3 regions of the Brevibacillus sp. WF146 genome follow, and region 2 is predicted to be linked to each of the others. Evidence: riboswitches for the same ligand, from Rfam matches in the RefSeq annotation. Region 2 holds a riboswitch; each other region holds the start of a gene.
What was found. A riboswitch is a leader RNA that binds a small molecule or an ion and turns the genes downstream of it on or off. The one in region 2 is predicted to bind thiamine pyrophosphate.

Region 1 (7,326 bases), 2.2 Mb from region 2:
TCCGCTGCATGTCCGTATTCCCTAGTAGAAAGGATGAGCGAACGTGCTCTTCTCCCTTCAAGTGTTCATCATCCTGCTGGTGACCAAGCTGGCCGGCGAGTACAGTGTGCGCCTGGGGCAGCCGGCCGTCCTCGGCAAGCTGCTCAGCGGCATCCTGATTGGTCCGGCCGTGCTGGGGGTAATCGAGCGTACGGAAGTGCTGCATGAGCTGAGCCAGGTAGGCGTCCTGCTTCTCATGTTCCTCGCAGGATTGGAAACCAATCTGGACGATTTGCGCAAAAACCGGAACGCCTCTGTAGCCGTTGCCGTCGGCGGGATGCTGGTGCCGTTTGCAGGCAGCTATCTGGCTGCCCGTTTTTTTGGCCTGGAGCCAATCAACGCCGTCTTTCTCGGCCTGCTGCTGTCGGCCACATCGGTAAGCATCTCGGTCCAAACCATAAAGGAGCTGGGCAAGCTGCACACGCGCGAAAGCACGACCATTCTCGGCGCGGCGATTGTGGACGACATTCTGGTGGTCGCAGCCCTGGCGATCCTGATGAGTGTTCTCGGCGGCGCGGAAACGCCACTACTTCTCGTCCTCGGCAAGAAAGCGGCGTTTTTTGCCGTCATCATCCTGCTGGGCTGGAAGGTTGTCCCCTGGGTGATGAAAAAGCTGGCCCCATTGCGCGTGGAAGAGGCGGTGATCAGCGCCGGGTTGATCGTGTGCTTCTTTTTTGCCTGGCTGGCCGAATCCCTGGGTGTGGCTGGCATCATCGGCGCGTTTGCCGCCGGACTGTCCATCTCCCGGACCGAATTCAAGGAGGCGGTGGAACACAAGCTGGAACCGATCGCCTACGCGATCTTCGTGCCCGTCTTTTTCGTCAGCATCGGGCTGTCCGTATCGTTTGCAGGTATCGGCGGCCAGGTGTGGCAGATCGTGGTTCTTTCCGTCATCGCCGTCCTGACGAAACTGGTCGGCGCCGGAGCGGGCGCACGTCTTACCGGTTTTTCCCGGCCGTCCGCCTTCGCCGTCGGCAGCGGCATGGTGTCGCGCGGGGAGGTGGCCCTGATTCTGGCGGCCATCGGTCTGGAGACAAAGCTGCTGCCGGCCGGCCAGTTTACGGCGCTGTTGATTGTGGTGATTGTGACGACCATGGTGACGCCGCCGATGTTGAAGCGCGCCTTTGCCAAAGCGCTCTAACCGTGCCGCCTTTCGCAAATCACCTCGCCGCTGCAGGCGTCAACGAGGCGGACCGGCAGTCCCGACTCCTTGTGAACGGCCGCGTACTGCAGGCGGTAGAGGGACTGGCCGCCGTCTCGGCACCGCCCCCACTGCAGGCGAAATACGGTTTCCTCCCGGAGACGACGCAGGGCTTCTCGAGGCGGCAGGGCGGGAATGATCGGCGCATGAATCAACCCGTTTGGAGGCGCATCGAGCCCGGAAAAACGTTCGATCCGCCCTGTTGAGGAATGAACCGTGACGAAGAGGAACCCCGGTTCGCAGGGGATGCCGCCTCTTCGGACGCGAAACCGAAAATGTTCCCGTTCGCGGCGCTCGTCCCCTCCCTCGTCCGGGACATCCGATGCCAGTTCCAGCAGGGGCAGCAGTTCCGGCACCGCCCGCCGCAGGAAGGAAACGGCCCGCTCCAAACACTCCTCACGGGACAGGCGGAGCGTACCTGCTTCCTCTTCCCATCGCCAAAAGCTCAGCAAACGTCCCGTGTTCGCATCAAGCTGGGCCATGGCCGCACGTTCTTCCTGCCGCCTGAGGAAAAATTCTCTAATCGAGCGGTATGGGCGATCGGGCTCCTGCGAGACACGGTCGCGACGGCCCCAAACCACAGCCGTCTGGTTCTCCGCGGCGAACAACGCGGTCTGCTGAATGCGTTCGTAGTGGACAGGGTCAATCCCGATCAGTTCCTCCAGCGATTCGACGCCTTGTTCACAAGCTGAAACGGCTTCAGCCGACAGGGGGAGCCAGTTCACATTCTCTTCGTCCGCCGCCGCTTTTGCCTGCGGGCCTGTTTCCGCCGAAAAAGTCAGGTAGACCGACTCCGGTTCATACACCAGCCGCCACATTCCTCCCCCGCCGGCGAATACGCTCTCCGGAAGCAGCTTCAGCTCGAGCCTAAGCGTTACGTCGTTTTCCAGGAAACGCTCGCACACCGCCTCCCCCACCAACCGCGCGGGCGGTTCCGGCAGCGGCTGCACGCCGAAATAGGTAAAATCGGTCACCGCGCCGCTCTGGTGCACCTTGACGCGGCAGCCTGACAGCGGCAGCGGCAATCCCAGCGCCTCCTGGCAAAAGTGAACCCAGACGCCGTTTTTTTCTGTGGTCACCGTCACGTGAGAGAATGCTTCCAGCGCCTTGGGTTCGTGGCTGGAAACGAACTGTTCCGCCCGCCGCCTTAATGCATCAACCGGCAGCACCGGGCGACGATTCCACTCGTCGGGAACATCCTGCGTAAATTCAACCAGCTTTCCCTCCGAACTGAACGTGACCGCAATCCCTTCCTCGCTGTCGGGCTTGACCCAGAGAAACGTGGCCTTCCCTTCTTGGTGACGCCCCCCATCTTCGATCAGCAGCCTGTACGACGATGGGATGTCAAACAGTGAAACCGCCCGCTTCCTTAGTCCGTTCAGCGCAGTCTCCATGTCCGCTGCAGCCTGTTTCCGCACGGTGCACAACCTCCTGAACCCTTTCGTTTTGTCTCGCTGATTGCCATGTTCATCTGTTTCATCCACATTATACCAAAGACAGAAAGATGAAAAAAACCTGTCCCTTGCCCGCTAACGGGCAGTGACAGGTTTTCGTGTCGTCAGCGCTGGGACCGTTCGTCCGGCTCGATGTGGATGTGCACGGCGTTGACGTTGTGTGCGGCCCTCATCCGCGCCTCGATATCCTCGGTGATCGTGTGGCTCTCCGTCACGTTCAGTCTGGGATCCACGTGAATCACGACATCGACCAGCACGCTGCTTCCGTGGTAGCGCGCCTTGATGTCCTTGATGTCCTTGACGCCGGGGATCTGGGCGATGGTGGAGCGCAGCGCTTCCAGTTCTCCGCGGTCAAACCCGTCCGTCAACCGGTGCGCAGCCTCGCGGAAAATGGACCACGCCGTTTTCAGGATGATCCCGCCCACCACGAGCGCGGTCAGCGGGTCCAGCCAATGCAGTTGGAACTGGGCGCCGGCCACTCCCGCAAAGGTGCCGACGCTGACCAGAGCGTCGGAGCGGTTGTCTTCCGCGGCAGCCATCAAGCCCTGGCTGTGGGTCGCCCGCGCGAGCCGCCGGTTGTAGCGGTAGACGCCGAACATAACGGCAGCGGTTGCCAGGGCGGTCCAACCGGCCAGCATGTCGGGCGCTTTCATCTCCGGGTTGAACAGCGAGGAGATCGCCCGGCTGAGGACTTCGATCCCGACCGCCAGCATGATGAAAGATGCGACGAGGGCCGAAATGGTTTCCGCGCGAAAGTGGCCGTAGGGATGGTCGTGATCGGGCGGCTTTCGCGAAATGCGCAGGCCGATCAGCACGGCGACGGAAGCGACCACGTCGGTCGTGTTGTTCAGTCCGTCCGCCAGCAGCGCTTCCGAGCCTGCCGCAAGCGCCACCCCCACTTTCACCAGGGAGCAGCAGACATAGGCGATAATGCTGACCCACACTCCCCGTTCCCCCTGCTTCAGATTCGCGTACACATCCACCTGCATCACCTCAAGACTCCTTTTCACACGACCTTCATCGTACCAGACGACTCCCGAGTGGGTCTACAGAAACAGTTTTAGTCCGGGTCAGCATGATAGGGAGGAGGAAAATAAGTTGGACAGCTCCAAAACCTCTTGCCGGGAATATTATGAAAGTGGTAAGCTGGTTCCGTACAACATTACACACATGCACGGGAGCTTGGGGAACCAGGCTGAGAGGATGGCTGATCCGCCGTCGACCGTTGAACCTGAACTGGGTAATGCCAGCGGAGGAATGTTCTTGACACCGAGAAACGGGGTGCGCGTCTGTTCGCGCACGCCCTTTCTTAACTGCGTCTGGCGTCGCATGGTTCCATGCGGCGTTTTTTCGTGACGCGGCTTCTCCGCCTCCCGCAGGGTTCACGCCACGTGCAACCGTGACAAGGAGGTTTTTTTCATGTCCACTTCATCTTTCCCCTTCATCTCCGCATCGGCCGTCCCGCCGTTTCCGGGCAGCCGCAAAACGTACGTCCAGGGCTCCAGACCGGACATCCGCGTGCCGATGCGGGAGATTTCCCTGCTGCCGTCCATCACCCCCAACGGCGAAGTGCCCAACCCGCCTCTGCGCGTCTACGACACCAGCGGGGAGTATACGGCACCCGACTACATCACCGATATCCGCAAGGGGCTGCCCGCCCTGCGCAGCAGTTGGATCGCGGAGAGGGGCGACACCGAGGAATACGACGGCCGCGAGCGCAGGCCTGAGGACGACGGCTACCGGTACAACCGGGAGGGGGCGTCCGTCCCCGTCTTTCCCGCCAACGGACGCAGGCCGCTGCGCGCCCGCCAGGGACAAAACGTCACCCAACTGCACTACGCCCGCCGCGGCATCATTACGCCGGAGATGGAGTTTGTGGCGATCCGCGAGGGCGTCTCGCCTGAGTTCGTGCGTCGGGAAGTGGCCAGCGGCCGGGCGATCATCCCCGCCAACATCAACCATCCGGAGAGCGAACCGATGATCATCGGCCGCCATTTTCACGTCAAGGTGAACGCCAACATCGGCACCTCCGCCGTCACCTCCTCCATCGGCGAGGAAGTGGAAAAAATGATATGGGCCGTCCGCTGGGGGGCCGACACGATCATGGACCTGTCCACGGGCAAACACATCCACACCACCCGGGAATGGATCATCCGCAACAGCCCGGTTCCGGTCGGCACCGTCCCGATCTACCAGGCGCTGGAAAAGGTGAACGGCAAGGCGGAGGAGCTGACCTGGGAGGTGTACCGTGACACGCTGATCGAACAGGCGGAGCAGGGGGTGGACTACTTCACCATCCACGCCGGCGTGCTGCTTCGCTACATTCCGCTGACGGCCAAACGGGTGACCGGCATCGTCTCCCGCGGCGGTTCCATCATGGCCGCCTGGTGCCTGGCGCATCACCGGGAAAACTTTTTGTATACCCACTTTGAGGAGATTTGCGAGATTCTGAAGACGTACGACATCGCCGTATCGCTGGGAGACGGCCTCCGTCCCGGCTCCATCGCCGACGCCAACGACGAGGCCCAGTTTGCCGAGTTGGATACGCTGGGCGAACTGACCCGGATCGCCTGGAAGCACGATGTCCAGGTGATGATCGAAGGCCCCGGCCACGTGCCGATGCACCTGATCCGCGAGAACATGGAACGGCAGCTCACGGTGTGCCAGGAAGCCCCCTTCTATACACTGGGGCCGCTTACCACCGACATCGCCCCCGGCTACGATCACATCACCTCCGCCATCGGGGCGGCCATGATCGGCTGGTTCGGCACGGCCATGCTGTGCTACGTGACGCCCAAGGAGCACCTCGGCTTACCTAATAAGGAAGACGTCCGCAGCGGGCTGATCGCCTACAAGATCGCCGCCCATGCCGCCGACCTGGCCAAGGGACACCCGCGCGCCCAAGAGCGGGACGACGCCCTGTCCAAAGCGCGGTTCGAATTCCGCTGGAACGACCAGTTCAACCTGTCGCTTGACCCGGAGCGGGCCCGCGAGTACCACGACGAGACGCTCCCGGCGGAAGGGGCGAAAACGGCCCACTTCTGCTCGATGTGCGGACCCAAATTTTGCAGCATGAACATCACGCAGGAAATCCGCAAGTACGCGCAGGAGAACAACCTGACCGTGGAGACGGCCGTGGAACAAGGGCTGAAAGAGCAGGCGGTCGCCTTCCGGAAACGGGGGAACCGGCTCTACACGTAGGCGGCGCTTCCCGGCGCCCCACGCGCACCTGCAAGACGAGGAGGAGATCGTGTGAACCAGGCGGAACAGCTTCTCGCGGAAGCAAAACGGCTGGAGGCCGAATGGCTGAGGGTGAAGCAGCAGTTGGCGAAGCTCCAGTCCGAGTGCGAACACGACTTTGCCGACGGCCCGCTGTCGATGACCTGCCGCAAATGCCTGTACGCTGAAAGCACGTACTACTGAACCGCAGCCGAGGCGATGAGACGGATGCCGCTCATCGCCTCTTTCGCTTGTTTGCAGCTCATGTGGAATCGGCACAGACTTCCCCGGCCAATTGGGGAACAATCATGGATGAGGCCGATCCGGACGGCTCCCTTCGTTCCGTCCGGCGGCAAATCCCGTTTACGCGGATGAGGTGGAACATGAAACCGATTATCCCGATGGAGCCAGTGGGGAGCGACACCATACCCCGGGACCCGGGCTGGATTGCCCAGGTGAAATGGGACGGCGTTCGCGTCCTGACCTATCACGACGGCAGGAACGTGCGGCTGTTCAACCGAAAGGGAAACGAGCGCACCCTGCACTACCCCGAAATAACGGATCTCGGCACGTACTGCCGAGCCGACTCCGTGATCCTGGATGGCGAGGTGATCGCGCTGGGAAGCGACGGCAAGCCCTCCTTTCACGAAGTGATGCGCCGGGACGGGATTCGCCGCATGCAGAACGTGCCCCGCATGCAGCAGACCGTGCCGATCACCTACATGATTTTTGACTGTCTGTATCTGAACGGGGAATGGATCAACCAACGCTCCTTGCAGGACAGAATCAGGCTGCTGACCGAAACGATCGAACCGAACAGCCACGTTCAAGTGGTGCCGTCCCACGATAACGGCTCCGCCCTGTTTGAGGTGATCCGGCAGCACGGCATGGAAGGCATTGTCATGAAGCGGCTGGATGCCCCGTACCTTATCGGCGCGAAAAAAGAGGTGTGGCTGAAGATCAAACATTACCGGGATGTGATTGCGGCCATTGGCGGTTTCACCTTGAACGGCGGGGTTGTCAACGCGGTGCTTTTGGGCCTTTACGATGAGGACTTTCAGTTTTGGTACATCGGCCACGCGGGGACAGGCAAGCTGTCCCGTCAGGAGTGGCGGGAGCTGACCGACAGGCTGATGCCTACGGTTATCCGCGAAAGACCCTTTGTGAACAAGCCCGAGCGCCATGCCGACGCGTTCTGGGTGAATCCCACGCTCACGGCCAAAATCAAGTACGCGGAATGGACGGAAGGGCGATCGCTTCGCCAACCATCGATCCAGGCGATTGTGGACGTGCCGCCGCACGCCTGCAGGCTGGACAGGGAGATGATGAGATGACCTCCTACTGCTCTGCGGCGGCTGTTTCTTTCCCCTGCGTCTGCTTGTGTTTCAGGTGATTGATCGCCTGCATTTCCAG
Region 2 (7,326 bases):
CACAGCAGTCACCGGCCGTCCCGTCGCCTCGGCCACCTTGGCGAACAGCGTCTCCTCCCAGCCGTACACAGTGCCGTCCGGCGCGGTCACGCGCACCTCCGGGTAGGCGTCCTCACCGCTCTCACCCGCCAGCCGGGCGGTGTAGCCCAAGACGCCCGGAACCGCGTCCGCACCGAGACACTTGCCGTTCCTGGACTCATCCCGGAAGTAATAGCCCCGGTCGCCGTACACGCCGAATGCATCCACGCGGCACGTCGTCAGCCGCTCGCCGCGCATTGCCTTGACGGGATGGCGAAAAATCGCCGCAAGCGTCCCCACTTTTTTCATCCCAACCGCCTCCTCCGCCTGTTTACGGCGTTTATCCCGTAATAAACGAATTGCGCACCCGGCTCCAAAACGTGAGCCGCTTGTAGCGGGCAAACTTCACTTTGTCCATGCCGACGCGGCAGGTGATGGAGCACACGTCCCGCCAGACCGCCTGCTCCCGGTCCAACCCGATCATGATCTCCGGATTCATCACGATCAGTTCGACCTCGTGGTGCTTGGGCAGTACCAGCGAGCTGTTGATCGTCCGGTACGCCTGATTGTTGATCGACGCGATCTCCGAGAGCTGGATCGCTTCGATGGATGGATGGACGAGCGCTCCGTTCACCGCCTTGTTGTACGCCGTGCTTCCGGACGGGGAAGAGACGATCAGGCCGTCTCCGCGAAACGTTTCAAATTCGTCGCCGTTTATGTACACACAGGCCACCAGCGTGGACAGGGACGCGTTTCGGATCACCAGTTCGTTGAGCGCCCATTTGTGAATGATGCGGCCGTCGCGGGTCAGAAAGCGGCACTGAACGGTGGGGTACTCGGCAACAAACGGCTCCGTCTGCTGCTTCAGCGCCTGCACGAACGCATCCAGCTCATTCGGCCGCCAGTCCGCGTAAAAGCCCAAATGGCCGGTGTGGATGCCGACGTACGTCGGCTCAAAGCCGTATTGATGCACCGCCTCCAGCAGCGTTCCATCCCCGCCGATGGAGAGCACGAGATCGGGCCTCTCGTCCTCCTCCTGGACAAAGCGGTACGGGCTGTCGGCTCCCAGCAGTTTTTCCTTCAGCTCCCGTTCTACCTCCCGGGAGTAGTCGTCATTCCGCAGTACGGTGGCGATTTTCATGGTGGTCTACCCTCACTTCTGCACATAACAAACAATCGTCATGCCTGCTATTCACAATGTCACAGGAACACTCCGGCGGCCGGGATACCGGGCGCGGGCTACCAGCGCTCCGCCGCAAAACGGCCGGCGCGAAACTCCTCCAGTCGGCGCCTCGTCGCAGGCGACAACTGCTCCGGCAGTTCCGACCAGGCAAAAAAGCGCATGTCCGCCACTTCCGGGTCCGTCTCCGGCCGTTCATGCTGGCGGTACCGGGTGACGTGGAACAGCGCGATGTGATCCCGCTTCCCTTCCCGCTCGCTGTAGTAGAGGTGGCAGAGCCTCATCTCCCTCGCCTCTACGCCGCACTCTTCCCACAGCTCACGCCGGGCCGCCTCCAAAAACGTCTCTCCCTTTTCCACTCCGCCGCCCGGCAAATACCATCCGCCCACATACGTGTGGCGCACCAGCAGCACGCCTTTTTCGTCGTCCGTGACAATCAGCCGGACGCCCAGCGTCAGCGGCTTGCGGATACGCCAGTACAGTTTGAGCAGCGGGTAGTACCAGGCCATCGTTTTCAACTCCCCTGAAGGGAATCCATTCCTGTTGCTACCATTCTACACCACTGCGGAATCCCCCGCCATAGACAGGGCCCCCGGCAGGTCAGACCGGTGCTGGCCGGCCGTCTCCATCAGCCGCGGGCAGGTCCATCCGGCGGGCAGCGCCGGCGTCGTCCGCAAAAAAACGGGCCCCTGCCCAAGGCCCGTTTGATGCTACGCAAACCGTTTTTCCAACTCTCTGACGATCGCCTCCGCCTTGCGCATCCAGACCTGTTCTACAGGCGCATCCTTGTCCGCCGGCTCCTGGAACTGGTTCATGGCCGCCGAAGCGACGGGCACGTAATAGCCGATGTCTTCTTCCACACCGGTCTGGTAGACGTGTTTCAGCACAAACGGCGTGCCCAGTTCCAACCAGGCGTCCGGGCTGTCCAGTTCCCCTTCCTTGACCGTCACCGGCAGCCGCAGATACACCATCCCCTGATCGTCCAGCTTGCGGTCAAAAAATCCCCGGTGGTAGTCCCAGTTGGCCAGGGTAAAGCCGTTCGGTTCGAGCGACTCGCGAAAGTAGCCGAACGTGCCTCTCGTTCCCGTCAAACTGCTGTCAATCGGTTGCATCTCCATCCCTGCCTTTCCGGATTCTAACCGGTAGTGTGCGACAAACGGCGCGGTTGTACTCAACCAACGGGGAAAATGGAAAAAGCCTCCCGCCGGAAACAGCCCGGCAGAGGCTTTCACATTTGCTGGTTCCATGGTCAAATCAGGGCAATCGACAGCAGGGTAAACAGCGCGAGGGGAATGACCTTGCGGCGACAGCGGCGCTTTTTTTTCTTGCAAACAGGCGCCTCGTACACGCCGTACGGAACATACGGGTAGAACGGAACGTACGGATAATCGGGCGGGTATGGGTACGGACTGACGTCAGTATACGGGCTTACCTGGGGATACGGGCTGCCGTACAGATTGATGTTGTTTTGCAGCGTGACGTTGCCCTGGGGACCGACGGTTTCATAGGGACTGACCGCTTCGTACGGGCTGACCGCCTCGTACGGGCTCACCTTCTCGGCAGGTTGTTCGTACGGACTGGCTTCCTCGTAGGGGCTCACCGCTTCGTCAGGTTTGCCGGGCGGACCGGCCGTCTCATAGGGACTCACCATTCCGTACGGGCTGGCATCGGGGCCGCCTGTTTCGTAGGGACTCACCAACCCGTACGGGCTGACGTTGGGACCCGTCTCGTAGGGACTCACCAACCCGTACGGACTGACGTTGGGACCTGTCTCGTAGGGACTCACCAACCCGTACGGACTGACATTGGGACCCGTCTCGTAGGGGCTCACCAACCCGTACGGACTGACGTTGGGACCTGTCTCGTAGGGACTTACCAACCCGTACGGGCTGACGTTGGGACCTGTCTCGTAGGGGCTCACCAACCCGTACGGACTGACATTGGGACCGGCCGTACCGTATGGACTGACGGCATTGCCGCGAGGCGGGCATCCGTTATGCGGCCGCGGGTTGTGCGGATACCGGCTGGAGACCTGCTCCACCGCTCCCAGATCTTCGTCCGGCCCCTCGTCGTTCTCCTCGATCTCCACGTAGACGTGGAAATCGTCAACATCGAGGATTTTGCCCTCGTACACGCGGCCGTCCAACGCTTCGATCCGTACCTTTTGCCGCGCGTGCTCCTTGCAAATGTTCTGCACGGTTTGGCGCATATCCTTCAACATGCTGACCGCCGCCGGTTCAGCCTGAAACAGTTGTTTTTGCGACGACTCCATGAAAACTCCTCCCCTCTTGTTGTTTCTGTATTACGATATACGGCTGCGTGTGGGGAGGTGTCTATTTTTCCAGGCAAGTCTAGCCCATTTTGCGACCCAACCATTCCTGAATGGCAACCAAGGCGCCCCAGCCCGGCACCCCGAACACCCCCTTTTGGCCAAGCCAGCGGCGAAACGAAAAAACCGGCGCCTTCTTAGGAGAAAGCACCGGTTTTATTTATGGAAGGAAGATCGTTTACAACGAGACGCCCGCAAATCGTTCGGGCAAGAACGGCTGCAGCCGCTCCGCCCTTCCCTGTTCCAGATAATCCGCCATCAGCTTGGCCGTGATCGGGGAGAGCAGGATGCCGTTGCGAAAGTGGCCGCCGGCGATCGACAATCCCGTCCATCCCGGCACCGGCCCCAACAGCGGCTTGCCGTCGGCGGAAGCGGGGCGCAGTCCCGCCCACGCTTCCAAAAACGGGGCCGAGGAGAGCGCCGGCACATACGGCATGACGCCGTTGAGCACGCCGGTCAAGCCCGACAGCGTGACCTCCCGCTGAAAGCCGGCCTCGTCTTCCGTGGCGCCGATGACGATTTTGCCGTCCCGTTTGGGCGTGATGTAGCCCGTGCTGCCGAAAATCACCGTGCGCAGCGGAATCCCCGCCGAGGCAACCGCCGCGATCTGTCCGCGTACCGGCCGAACGGGAATGGACAGCCCCAGCCAGCCCATCATGATGCCGGCCCATGCCCCGGAGGCGATGACGGTTTCGTCGGCCCGCAGCGGTCCCGCCGTCGTCTCGACGCCCACTACCCGGCTTCCTTCCGTGGCGATGCCCGTCACCACGCAGCCGGAAAGCAGCGTCACGCCCCGCCGCCTGCACGCCGTCACCAGCGCCTGCAGCAGCAGCCGGTTGTTGATGTGCCCTTCGGACGGCGAGTGGATCGCCGCCACCGCCCGATCCGTCAACAGCGGTTCGACGTCCCGGATGGCCGCTCCGGTCAGCCAGTGGACGTCGTAACCGCTCTCCCGCTGCCAGGCGAACTTTGCGCGCAGCCGCTCCGCTTCCTCCTCCGTCAATGCCACGGTCAAAAGCCCGTCGACGCTGAGCTGCACGTCACCGCCCGCCTCCGCTTCCAGCTCCGCCGCCCACTCCGGATAGAGGCGAAGCGAATCCATTCCCAAATCAAGCAGCGGTCCGGGCTCGGAAAACTCCTTGAGCGGAGCCAGCATTCCCGCCGCCGCGGAAGACGCCTGGCCGCCCCATGGCCCCTGCTCTGCCACCGTGACGGACAACCCCCGCCGCGACAGTTCGTATGCCAGACTTAATCCGATGATGCCTCCGCCTACGATCAAACAATTTGTCATGGTTCTTCCTCTCCTCGCTGGAACTGCGCCCCGCCCTGCCGTGCGGCGAAGCCTTGGTAAACGGCCGCCATCCCCCGCCCGCCGATGCCGCCCCGCCGGACGAACGCATGCGAAAAGCCCACCTTCCCCGGCAGGAAAGGTGGGCCGATGCGCATCCGCAAACACAGACAGCTCTTTTGCTTGCAACCACTTCCCTGCGCCAGCATGATCTGGATCAGGTGCAAAGGGTCGACGGTCAATCGCTTCCGTCCTCTCAGCCCTGCGTGATGGACTCCCCCAGTTGCTTTCCGTTATGTCGTTTACACCCTTCAGTATAGACCGGTGGCCGCTCCCTGGCAAGAGCGCGGCGCTCAGTCCTCGTCTTTCACGTCGTAGCTTTCGGGAATGGGTTCGTTTCGGGTCGCTTCCTCCCATTCCCGCAGCTTGCGGATCTGCTCCAGATGATGCTGGAACTGGTCCTTGTTGATCAGGTATTCTTCGCCGTTGTGAACGGCACGGATGCGTCCCTCGCGGATTTTTTCCAGAATAAACGTCTCCGGCAGTTCCAGGTAGGCGGCGGTCTCGGCCACAGTCAGGTAGGTCTTACTGTTTTCCACGCAGTCTCGCTTCCAGTTCCGCTTTTTGCCGTTCGTACCCCGGTTTGCCCAGCAGGGCGAACATGTTCGCCTTGTAGGCTTCCACCCCGGGTTGGTCGAACGGGTTGACCCCGAGCAGATAGCCGCTGATGCCGCACGCCTTTTCGAAGAAGTAGATCAGTTCGCCGAGGTGATAGGCCGTCGCTTCCGGAATTTCCACCACGAGGTTGGGCACGCCGCCGTCCACATGGGCCAGGAGCGTTCCCTCAAACGCTTTTTTGTTGACGAAGTCCATGCCCTTGCCGGCGAGAAAATTCAACCCGTCGAGATCGTCCGGGTCTTCGCCGATCGTCACGTCCGCCGCCGGCTTGGACACGGCCACCACCGTTTCAAACAGGTGGCGCAAGCCGTCCTGGATGTACTGTCCCAGCGAGTGCAGATCGGCAGAAAACTCGGCGGAAGCGGGAAAAATCCCCTTGCCGTCCTTGCCTTCCGACTCGCCGAAAAGCTGCTTCCACCACTCGGCAAAATAGCGGAACTGCGGCTCGTAGCTGACCAGGAGCTCCACGGTTTTGCCTTTGCGGCAGAGCGCATTGCGGACGGCCGCGTACTGGTAGCACGGATTCTCTTCCAGGACGGGCGTCAGGTAGCGCTCCCGGGCGGCCGCCGCTCCCTGCATCAGCGCGTCGATGTCCGCGCCGCTCACGGCGATCGGCAGGAGGCCCACCGCGGTCAGCACGGAGTAGCGTCCGCCGACGTCATCGGGGATGACGAAGGTTTCGTACCCTTCTTCGTCCGCCAGCCGTTTCAATGCGCCCCGCGCCTTGTCCGTGGTCGCGTAGATGCGGTTTTTCGCTGCCTCGCGCCCGTATTTTTTCTCCAGCCAGGCGCGAAACAGGCGAAACGCGATGGCCGGCTCCGTCGTGGTGCCCGATTTGGAGATGACGTTGATGGAGACGTCCTTACCTTCGAGAACGTCCAGCAGGTGGGAGACGTAGACCGGGCTGAGATTGTTGCCGACGAAGTAAATCTCCGGCGTGCGCCGTTTGGCTTTGGGCAGCAGGTTGTAAAAGTGATGGCCCAACACGTCCACGGCGGCCTTGGCGCCCAGGTACGAACCGCCGATCCCGATGACCAGCAGCACGTCGGACTCCGCCTGGATTTTCGCCGCTGCCTGTTTGATCCGTTCAAATTCGACCCGGTCGTAGTCGACGGGCAGATCGACCCAGCCGAGAAAATCGCGGCCGGCCCCCGTCTTTTCGTGCAGCAGCTCGTGGGCCTGTTTGACCGCCGGGGCAAGCTGCGCCCATTCGTGCGGCCGAACAAAGCCCAGGGCGTTCGAGTAGTCGAAACGAAGCGCTTGGTTCATGGCTCCCTCCCCAAAAGACGTGGTTGTTTCTGCTTCTCATCTTATCATGTTTGCCGCCGAACCGGCAGCGCAAGAAGTCCGATCTGTCCATCCATCATGGATTCGCCGCATAATTGTGAACATTTTGTGAACAACCTGTGCCCGTTGTTACCTTTTCCCTCCAGCCCCGTAAAACCATTCGAACCTCATAACATGATTAGGCAAGGAGACAGGAACGTATGAAGAAACGCTGGTGGATCGTCGGCTCCGTCGCTGCCGTACTGGCCGTGGGAGCCGCAAGCATGACCCTGATGGGCTCACAGCAGGCAGCGGGAACGCCTGTCAGCGTGGGAAAGGTCACCACGGCCGCGCTGGAGACCAAGGTACTCACCTCCGGGATCGTCACCGTCGAAGACAAGCAGCGGATATACGCCAACGTCAACGGAATCCTGCGCGAGTTTGCCGTGAAGGAGGGGGATGCCGTCAAAAAGGGACAGGTCATCGGCAAGATCGACACCTCCGACGTGGACAGCCGGATCATGGAGATCGACGCGCAGATCGAACTGGCCCGGGCCAACCTGTCCA
Region 3 (7,326 bases), 1.6 Mb from region 2:
AGTGGCTATGAACAACCGATTGTACTATGACGATCCGTATTTGCACACGTTTGAAGCGTACGTGCTGAAGCAGGGGACGGAACCCGACGGTACCCCGTACGTGGTGCTGGACCGCACCGCCTTTTACCCGACTGGGGGAGGGCAGCCCTGCGACTGGGGCGAGCTGGACGGCATCCGCGTCATCGACGTGGAGGAAGTGGACGGTGACATCCGCCATCGGCTGGAAGCTCCGCTGTCTCAGGAGCGGCAGCGGATCACGGGACAGATCGATTGGCCCAGGCGGTTTGACCACATGCAGCAGCACGCCGGGCAGCACATTCTCTCGGCGTCGTTCGTCGAGGCGCTGGGGGCGGAGACCGTCGCCTTTCACCTCGGCAGGGATCACGTCACCATTGACGTCCGGCTGGACGAACTGTCCGTCGAGCAGGCAGAGCGGGTAGAGGCCCTGGCCAACCGCATCGTGCTGGAAAACCGGCCCATCGAGGCACGGTTTGTCACGGACGCCGAACTGGCCGTCATGCCTCTCCGCAAGCAGCCGACCGTCAGCGAGAACATCCGTGTGGTGATCATCCCCGACTTTGACTACAACCCCTGCGGCGGCACCCATCCGGCCCGGACCGGCGAAGTGGGGCCGATCAAAATCACGGGCTGGGAGCGGCACCGCGGCAACATCCGGGTAACGTTCCTCTGCGGCTGGCGGGCGCTCTCCGACTATTCCCGCAAGCATCTCCTGCTGCGCGAGTTGACCCGCACGCTGAACGCCGGCGAGGCGGAGCTGGCCGAGCAGGCGCAGCGGCTCGTGGCGGAACGGGAGCAGTTGAAAGAGACGCTGGAGGAGAAAGAAAAACGTTTGCTCGAAGGCGAGGCGCAGTCCCTGCTGGCGCAGGCGGCCCGTCTGTCCGACATGCGGCTGGTCCAGGCCGTTTTGGCCGGTCGAAGCATGCAGCAGCTGCAGCAGCTCGCCAGACTGGTAACGGCACAGGCAGCGGACGCGGTCTGTCTGTTCGCGGCGGAGGGAGAAAAGCTGCAGCTCGTGTTCGCCCGCGGCGAGCAGGTAGCGCTGCCGATGAACCAACTGCTGAAGGATACGTTGCCCTTGATCGACGGCAAGGGGGGCGGCAATCCGGCGATGGCCCAAGGAGGGGGCGCGCCGGTCCGTCCTGCGGAAGCGGTGCTGGCCCACGCCCGCCGGCTGCTGGAGGAATCGATCAGGGTCCAACAGGACTGACGTTTTTTCAGGAAAGGAGAGAAAGGCATGTCGATCTGGAACACGGGAGACCTGGTCCGCGTCTCCTACAAGACGGGTGAATACGTAACGGAAGTGCTGGAAGATCACGGGGACAAACTGCTGGTCAAGGTGCTTGCGGTGCTGAAATACCCGACGCAGGGGGACCTGCACAACCCGTACGAGGTGGATGTGCCGCTGTTTCATCAGCGTCCCGCCCTGTCCTATCAGGAAAAGATCATGGTGCCCAGTCAGACCGTGATCCGTTACGGCGGAGCGGTGCCCGACTACAAGGAATCGGTCCAGACCGCTCTGGAGCGGGAGATGGACAAACTGCGCAAGATGGTCACGTGGGCCCAGCGTTGTCTCGACGAGCTGGAGGCACTGCGCAAGGAGACCTTTACAAACAACGGATAGCGTGCTACTGTAGTAGTCAAGCAAGCAAAACCGCATAGCGCAATACCAAACGGGAGCCGAGCATAGTCGGCTGAGATTGTAACGAATGTGTTACTGACCGTTGAACCTGACCTGGGTCATGCCAGCGGAGGAAGAGGTATCGGCTGCATCAACGCACTGTCGTGATTCCGTGCCGCGTCACGCGCGCCGGAGTGCGACCACTGCACATGCGCAACCAAAACCATCCGTGGCGGATGGTTTTTTTGTTTGCCGTCCGCCCGATATCCGTGCGAACGGCTTCTTCTGTCTGGGGTTCGGTCAGGCAGGGAAGCCGTTTTTTTACGGCAGGAAGGCGACAGGCGGCCGGCCATTCCCGACGGCGCTGACAAAAGGAGGGGGAACATGCTGGTACAGTTGAACGGCAAGCGCGTGGAGCTGGACGACGAGGTCAATACCGTCCGGGCCCTGCTTCTGTCCTACCAACTGCAGGAGAAAATCGTGGTCGTCGAGCGCAACGGCGAGATTGTCGACCGCGCCCGTTACGAATCCACGCCGGTCGCGGACGGCGATCGGATCGAAATCGTTCACTTTGTCGGAGGAGGCTGACATGATGGATACATTAAAAATTGGACCGTATGAGTTTCGTTCCCGCCTCTTGCTGGGAACCGGCAAATTTCCCGATCTGGACACGCAGAGCCAGGCGGTGGCCGTATCGGAAGCGGAGATTCTCACCTTTGCCGTGCGCCGGCTCAATTTGGAAAATCCGCACGAGCCCAATTTTTTGGAACGTTTGGATTTGAAAAAATTCACCCTGCTGCCCAACACGGCCGGCGCTTACACGGCCGAGGAGGCGGTGCGGATCGCCCGGCTGGCCAAGGCGTCGGGGCTGTGCGACATGATCAAGGTGGAAGTGATCGGCGATCCCAAGACGCTTCTGCCCGATCCAATCGGCACGTTGGAGGCCTCCCGCATCTTGGTGGAAGAAGGCTTTATCGTGCTGACCTACACCAACGACGACCCGATTCTCGCCAAACGGCTGCAGGAAGTGGGCGTGCACGCGGTCATGCCGGGGGCGTCGCCGATCGGTTCCGGCCAAGGGATACTCAACGAGCACAACCTGCGCTTCATCATCGAAGACGCCAAGGTTCCAGTGATCGTGGACGCGGGCATCGGGTCGCCGGCCGACTGCGCCAAGGCGATGGAGTTGGGCGCGGACGGCGTCCTGCTGAACACGGCGGTGGCGCTGGCGGACAACCCGGTGCTGATGGCCGAAGCGATGAAACTGGCCGTGGAAGCGGGGCGCAAGGGCTTCCTCGCCGGGCGCATCCCGAAAAAGCGCTACGCCTCGGCCAGCAGTCCGACAGAAGGGATGATTGAATAACGTGGAACGCGTCACGGCAGCCATTGCCGAGCGGAGAGAAGAGCTGTTCGCCCTGCTGGCCGAGCTCATCGCCCATCCCACGGTCAGCCCGCCCGCCCGCAACAGCGGCGGCGCGCAGAGCCTGATCGCCCGAAAGCTGCGCGAGCTGGGCTTTGATGTGGACCGCTGGACGGTCTTTCCCGGCGATGACAACGTGGTGGGCCGCCTGCGGGGCACCGCACCGGAGCGGGCGAACAGCCTCATTGTCAACGGACATGTCGACGTGGCGGAAGTGGGCGACGACAGCGGCTGGACGTATCCGCCGTTCGCCCTCACCCGCGGCCGGGACGGACGCCTGTACGGACGCGGCGTCGCCGACATGAAAGGCGGCCTGGCAGCCAGCCTGTTTGCCATTCAGATGCTGCGCGAGCACGGAATCGAGCTGAAAGGCGACCTGATCTTCCAGTCCGTGATCGGCGAAGAAGCGGGCGAAGCAGGCACGCTCGCCGCCATCGAACGGGGCTATACCGCCGATTACGCCGTCGTCGTGGACACCAGCCACCTGCACATGAAGGGACAGGGCGGCGTGATTACCGGCTGGATCACGGTAGAGAGCCCCGTCACCCTGCACGACGGGATGCGGGCCAGAACCATCCACGCCGGCGGACGAGTGCACGGCGCCTCCGCGATCGAGAAGATGATGAAGATCATCGCGTCGCTGCAGGAACTGGAACGCCACTGGGCGGTGATGAAGACGTACCCCGGATTTCCGCCGGGCAGCAACACGATCAACCCCGCGGTCATCGAAGGCGGCCGGCATGCGGCGTTTATCGCCGACCGCTGCGCGCTGTGGATTACCGTCCATTTTTACCCGAACGAATCGCATGAAGCGATCATTCGCGAGATCGAAGACCATGTGTTGGCGGCGGCCGCGGCCGACCCGTGGCTGCGGGACCACCCGCCCGCATTCCGCTGGGGAGGCCGGTCGATGATCGAAGAGCGGGGCGAGATTTTCCCCTCGCTGGAACTGGATCTCGGCCATCCGGCGCTGTCCAGGCTGAAGCGGGCCTATGAGGCAGAGATGCAGTGTCCGCCTGTGGTGGACATGTCCGGAACCGTGACGGATGCGGGCTGGTTTGCCCACGCCGGAATTCCGGCGGTGATATTCGGTCCCGGCGAGCTGTCCCAGGCCCATGCCGTCGACGAGTCGATCGATCCGGACGAACTGGTCCGCTTTGCGCAAATCATGGCCCGGTTTCTCGCAGACTGGTGCAACACGGAGAAGGAGTGAATATCGTCGTGGCGACTTTTACACAGCGCCTGTTGAACAGCGTGGCCCCGATCTGGGAGCGCACGCATCGCCATCCGTTCGTAACCGGCTTGGGCGACGGCAGTTTGCCGGTTGAATCGTTCAAGTTTTACCTGAAGCAGGATTACGTCTACCTGATCGACTACGCCAAACTCTTCGCGATCGCCAGCACCAAGGCGGACGATCTGGCCACCAGCGCCAAGTTTGCCGCCCTGCAGGAGGCGACGCTCCATCACGAGATGGAACTGCACCGGCAGTACGCCGCCCGCTTCGGGATTTCCCGCGAAGAACTGGAGGCGACCCAGCCGTCGTTTGTAATGCTGGCCTACACCAGCTACATGCTGAAAGTGGCCCACCAAGGCACGCTCGCCGAACTGGTCAGCGCCGTTCTGCCCTGCATGTGGAGCTATTGGGAGATCGGCAAGCAACTGGCGCAGGTGGACGGCGCGCTGGATCACGAGCTCTACGGCGAGTGGGTGCGCACCTACAGCTCGGACGAGTTCGGCCAACTGGCGCAGTGGCTGATCGGGCTGATGGATCAACTGGCGAAAGGCAAAAGCGAGCGGGAACTGGCCCGGCTGGAAGAGCATTTTCTCAATACGTCGCGCATGGAGTACCTGTTCTGGGAGATGGCGTACCGGAGGGAAATGTGGCCGTGCGAGAAAAACTAGCCTTCGCGGGCGTCCGTTTCTCCTACGGGGAGAAAGCCATTCTCGACGGTTTTCAGCTCGCGGTCGGGCGCGGCGAACTGGTCAGCCTGATCGGACCGAGCGGGATTGGCAAAAGCACGCTGTTTCAGTTGGCAGCGGGCCTGCTGCAGCCACAGGACGGGGAGATCAGGCTGGACGGCGAACCGGCGGCCCGGCGGCTGGGTCAGGTCGCCTATATGCCGCAGCGCGATCTGCTGATGCCGTGGCGGACGGTGGTGGAAAACGCGGCGCTGCCGCTGGAGATCCAGGGAATGCCGCGCAAAGAAGCGCAGGCCCGGGTGCGGCAGGAACTGCCCCGCTTCGGTCTGGGCGGCTGGGCGGACGCTTATCCCGCGCAGCTCTCCGGCGGCATGCGGCAGCGCGTCTCGTTTTTGCGCGCGCTGATGACGGGCAGCGACCTCCTGCTCCTGGACGAACCGTTCAGCGCCTTGGACGGCATTACCCGGATGGAGATGCAGGAGTGGCTGCTTGCGATGTGGCAGCAGACGGGCAGCACGATGCTGTTGATCACCCACGACATCGACGAGGCGATCCTTCTGGCGGACCGGATCGTCGTGCTGCTCGGCAGCCCGATCAGCCTCCCGGTGGAACTGGCCGTCCCGGTGCCGCGGCCGCGCTCGCTGTCGAGCCGCAGTCACCCGGCGTTTCAGGCGCTGCGTGAGCAGATTTGGGAGCTCCTGCGCCAATCGGCGGCGGCACAGCCGGTCGGGAGGTATGCGTGATGAGGACGGTTCACCGGGGAATCTGGTTTGGCGCCTCACTCGTGCTGCTCCTGGCCGGCTGGGAGGCGGTCTGCCGCCTGTTTGCCATCCCGCCGTTTATTCTCCCGCCGCCAAGCGCCGTGCTGCTGGCCGTATGGGATTTGCGCGAGCAGCTATTCGGCCTGCACCTGTGGGCGACGCTGCGGGAAGTGCTGATGGGATTGGCGGCGTCGATCGTGTTCGGCATTGCGCTCGCCCTGGCGATGAATCTCAGCCGCACCGTGGAACGGCTGGTCTATCCCTATATCGTTATTTCGCAGACGATTCCCATCATCGCCCTGTCGCCCGTCTTCATTCTCTGGTTCGGCTACGAGCTGTCGGGAAAAATTGCCGTGACGATCTTGTTCACGTTTTTTCCCATCGTCGTCAGTACCTATGACGGCCTGCGCGCGGCCGACCCGGAGATGGTCAACCTGCTGAGGACGATGGGGGCGACGCGCTGGCAGATTTTCGCCAAACTGCAGCTTCCGGCCAGCCTGCCGCATTTTTTCAGCGGCCTGAAGGTGGCGGCCACGTACAGCGTGGGGGGGGCGACCATCGGGGAGTGGCTGGGCGCGAGCGAGGGATTGGGCTATTTCGGCCGGCGGGCATCGGGCAATTTCCAGGCGCCCGCCCTGTTTGCCTCCGTGCTGCTGCTCTCCGTCCTCGGCATGCTGCTCTTCTGGCTGGCCGGCACGATCGAGCGGCGGTTCGCACCGCATACGCGCACGAACACACCGAAACAGATGAAATCACAGTAAGGAGACTGTTGAACCATGAAACGTTTTTCCAGATGGGCCAAGACACTGATGACCCTGTCGCTGGCGGCAGGGCTGGCGGCGTGCGGCAGCCAGACGGGAAGCGAAACGGCACCGCAAGCCAGTCAGCCTGCGGCGGGCGGCGGCGAGCCGACCGAACTGACCATCGCGCTCGACTGGTATCCGAACGCCGTGCACTCGTTCCTCTACGCGGCGGAAGAACAAGGCTATTTTCGCGAGGAAAACCTGAACGTCCACCTGCAAATGCCGTCGGACACCAACGACCCGCTGAAAATGGTGGCGGTCGGCAAGGTGGACATGGCCATCAGCTACCAGCCGCAGGTGGTGCAGGCGCGTTCCGAAGGCATTCCGGTCGTCTCCATCGCGGCGCTCGTGCGCCAGCCGCTGAACGTGATCATGACGCGCAAGGACAGCGGTCTGGACACGCCGGAAAAGCTGGCCGGCAAGAACATCGGCTACCCGTCCATTCCGCTGGACGAGTCGATCGTCCGCACTGTGCTGAAGCATGCGGGCGCGGATGATTCCGGCCTTTCCTTTACCAACATCGGCTTTGACATCATCCCGGCGCTCACGGCGAAACAAGTGGATGCGGTCGTGGGCGGCTACATCAACCACGAACAGTTGATTCTGGAGAAAAACGGCGTGCCCGTCAACGTGATCAAGCCCAGCGACTTTGGCGTGCCTTCCTACTACGAGCTGGTCATCGCCACCAGCGACGAGACCCTGGGCAAAAAGCAGCAGGCGCTGGAGGCGTTCCTGCGCGCGGCCTCCAAAGGGCAGGAATACGTGGAGAAACACAAGGAAACA

Region 1: it holds a riboswitch for thiamine pyrophosphate, as region 2 does, so the genes downstream of both, thiC (phosphomethylpyrimidine synthase ThiC) here and thiO (glycine oxidase ThiO) in region 2, are expected to answer to the same signal.
Region 3: it holds a riboswitch for thiamine pyrophosphate, as region 2 does, so the genes downstream of both, thiS (sulfur carrier protein ThiS) here and thiO (glycine oxidase ThiO) in region 2, are expected to answer to the same signal.

The regions. Positions count from the first base shown of each region.
Region 1 covers NZ_CP109943.1:1,877,241-1,884,566, reverse strand. The annotation lists gene A6764_RS09330 (cation:proton antiporter) at 44-1,180, shown strand; gene A6764_RS09325 (YcdB/YcdC domain-containing protein) at 1,177-2,658, opposite strand; gene A6764_RS09320 (cation diffusion facilitator family transporter) at 2,799-3,677, opposite strand; TPP riboswitch at 3,859-3,969, shown strand; gene thiC (phosphomethylpyrimidine synthase ThiC) at 4,114-5,895, shown strand; gene A6764_RS09310 (hypothetical protein) at 5,947-6,117, shown strand; gene A6764_RS09305 (ATP-dependent DNA ligase) at 6,297-7,247, shown strand; gene A6764_RS09300 (GerAB/ArcD/ProY family transporter) at 7,252-7,326, opposite strand, start outside.
Region 2 covers NZ_CP109943.1:4,034,648-4,041,973, forward strand. The annotation lists gene A6764_RS19995 (MOSC domain-containing protein) at 1-327, opposite strand, end outside; gene A6764_RS20000 (NAD kinase) at 359-1,159, opposite strand; gene A6764_RS20005 (NUDIX domain-containing protein) at 1,258-1,707, opposite strand; gene A6764_RS20010 (YugN family protein) at 1,909-2,310, opposite strand; gene A6764_RS20015 (S1 domain-containing protein) at 2,448-3,470, opposite strand; gene thiO (glycine oxidase ThiO) at 3,706-4,818, opposite strand; TPP riboswitch at 4,993-5,106, opposite strand; gene A6764_RS20025 (excisionase family DNA-binding protein) at 5,169-5,414, opposite strand; gene A6764_RS20030 (glucose-6-phosphate isomerase) at 5,401-6,762, opposite strand; gene A6764_RS20035 (efflux RND transporter periplasmic adaptor subunit) at 6,981-7,326, shown strand, end outside.
Region 3 covers NZ_CP109943.1:2,417,501-2,424,826, forward strand. The annotation lists gene A6764_RS12030 (alanyl-tRNA editing protein) at 8-1,228, shown strand; gene A6764_RS12035 (kinase-associated lipoprotein KapB) at 1,256-1,642, shown strand; TPP riboswitch at 1,682-1,792, shown strand; gene thiS (sulfur carrier protein ThiS) at 2,024-2,227, shown strand; gene A6764_RS12045 (thiazole synthase) at 2,229-3,002, shown strand; gene A6764_RS12050 (acetylornithine deacetylase) at 3,004-4,272, shown strand; gene tenA (thiaminase II) at 4,281-4,961, shown strand; gene A6764_RS12060 (ABC transporter ATP-binding protein) at 4,946-5,722, shown strand; gene A6764_RS12065 (ABC transporter permease) at 5,722-6,501, shown strand; gene A6764_RS12070 (ABC transporter substrate-binding protein) at 6,517-7,326, shown strand, end outside.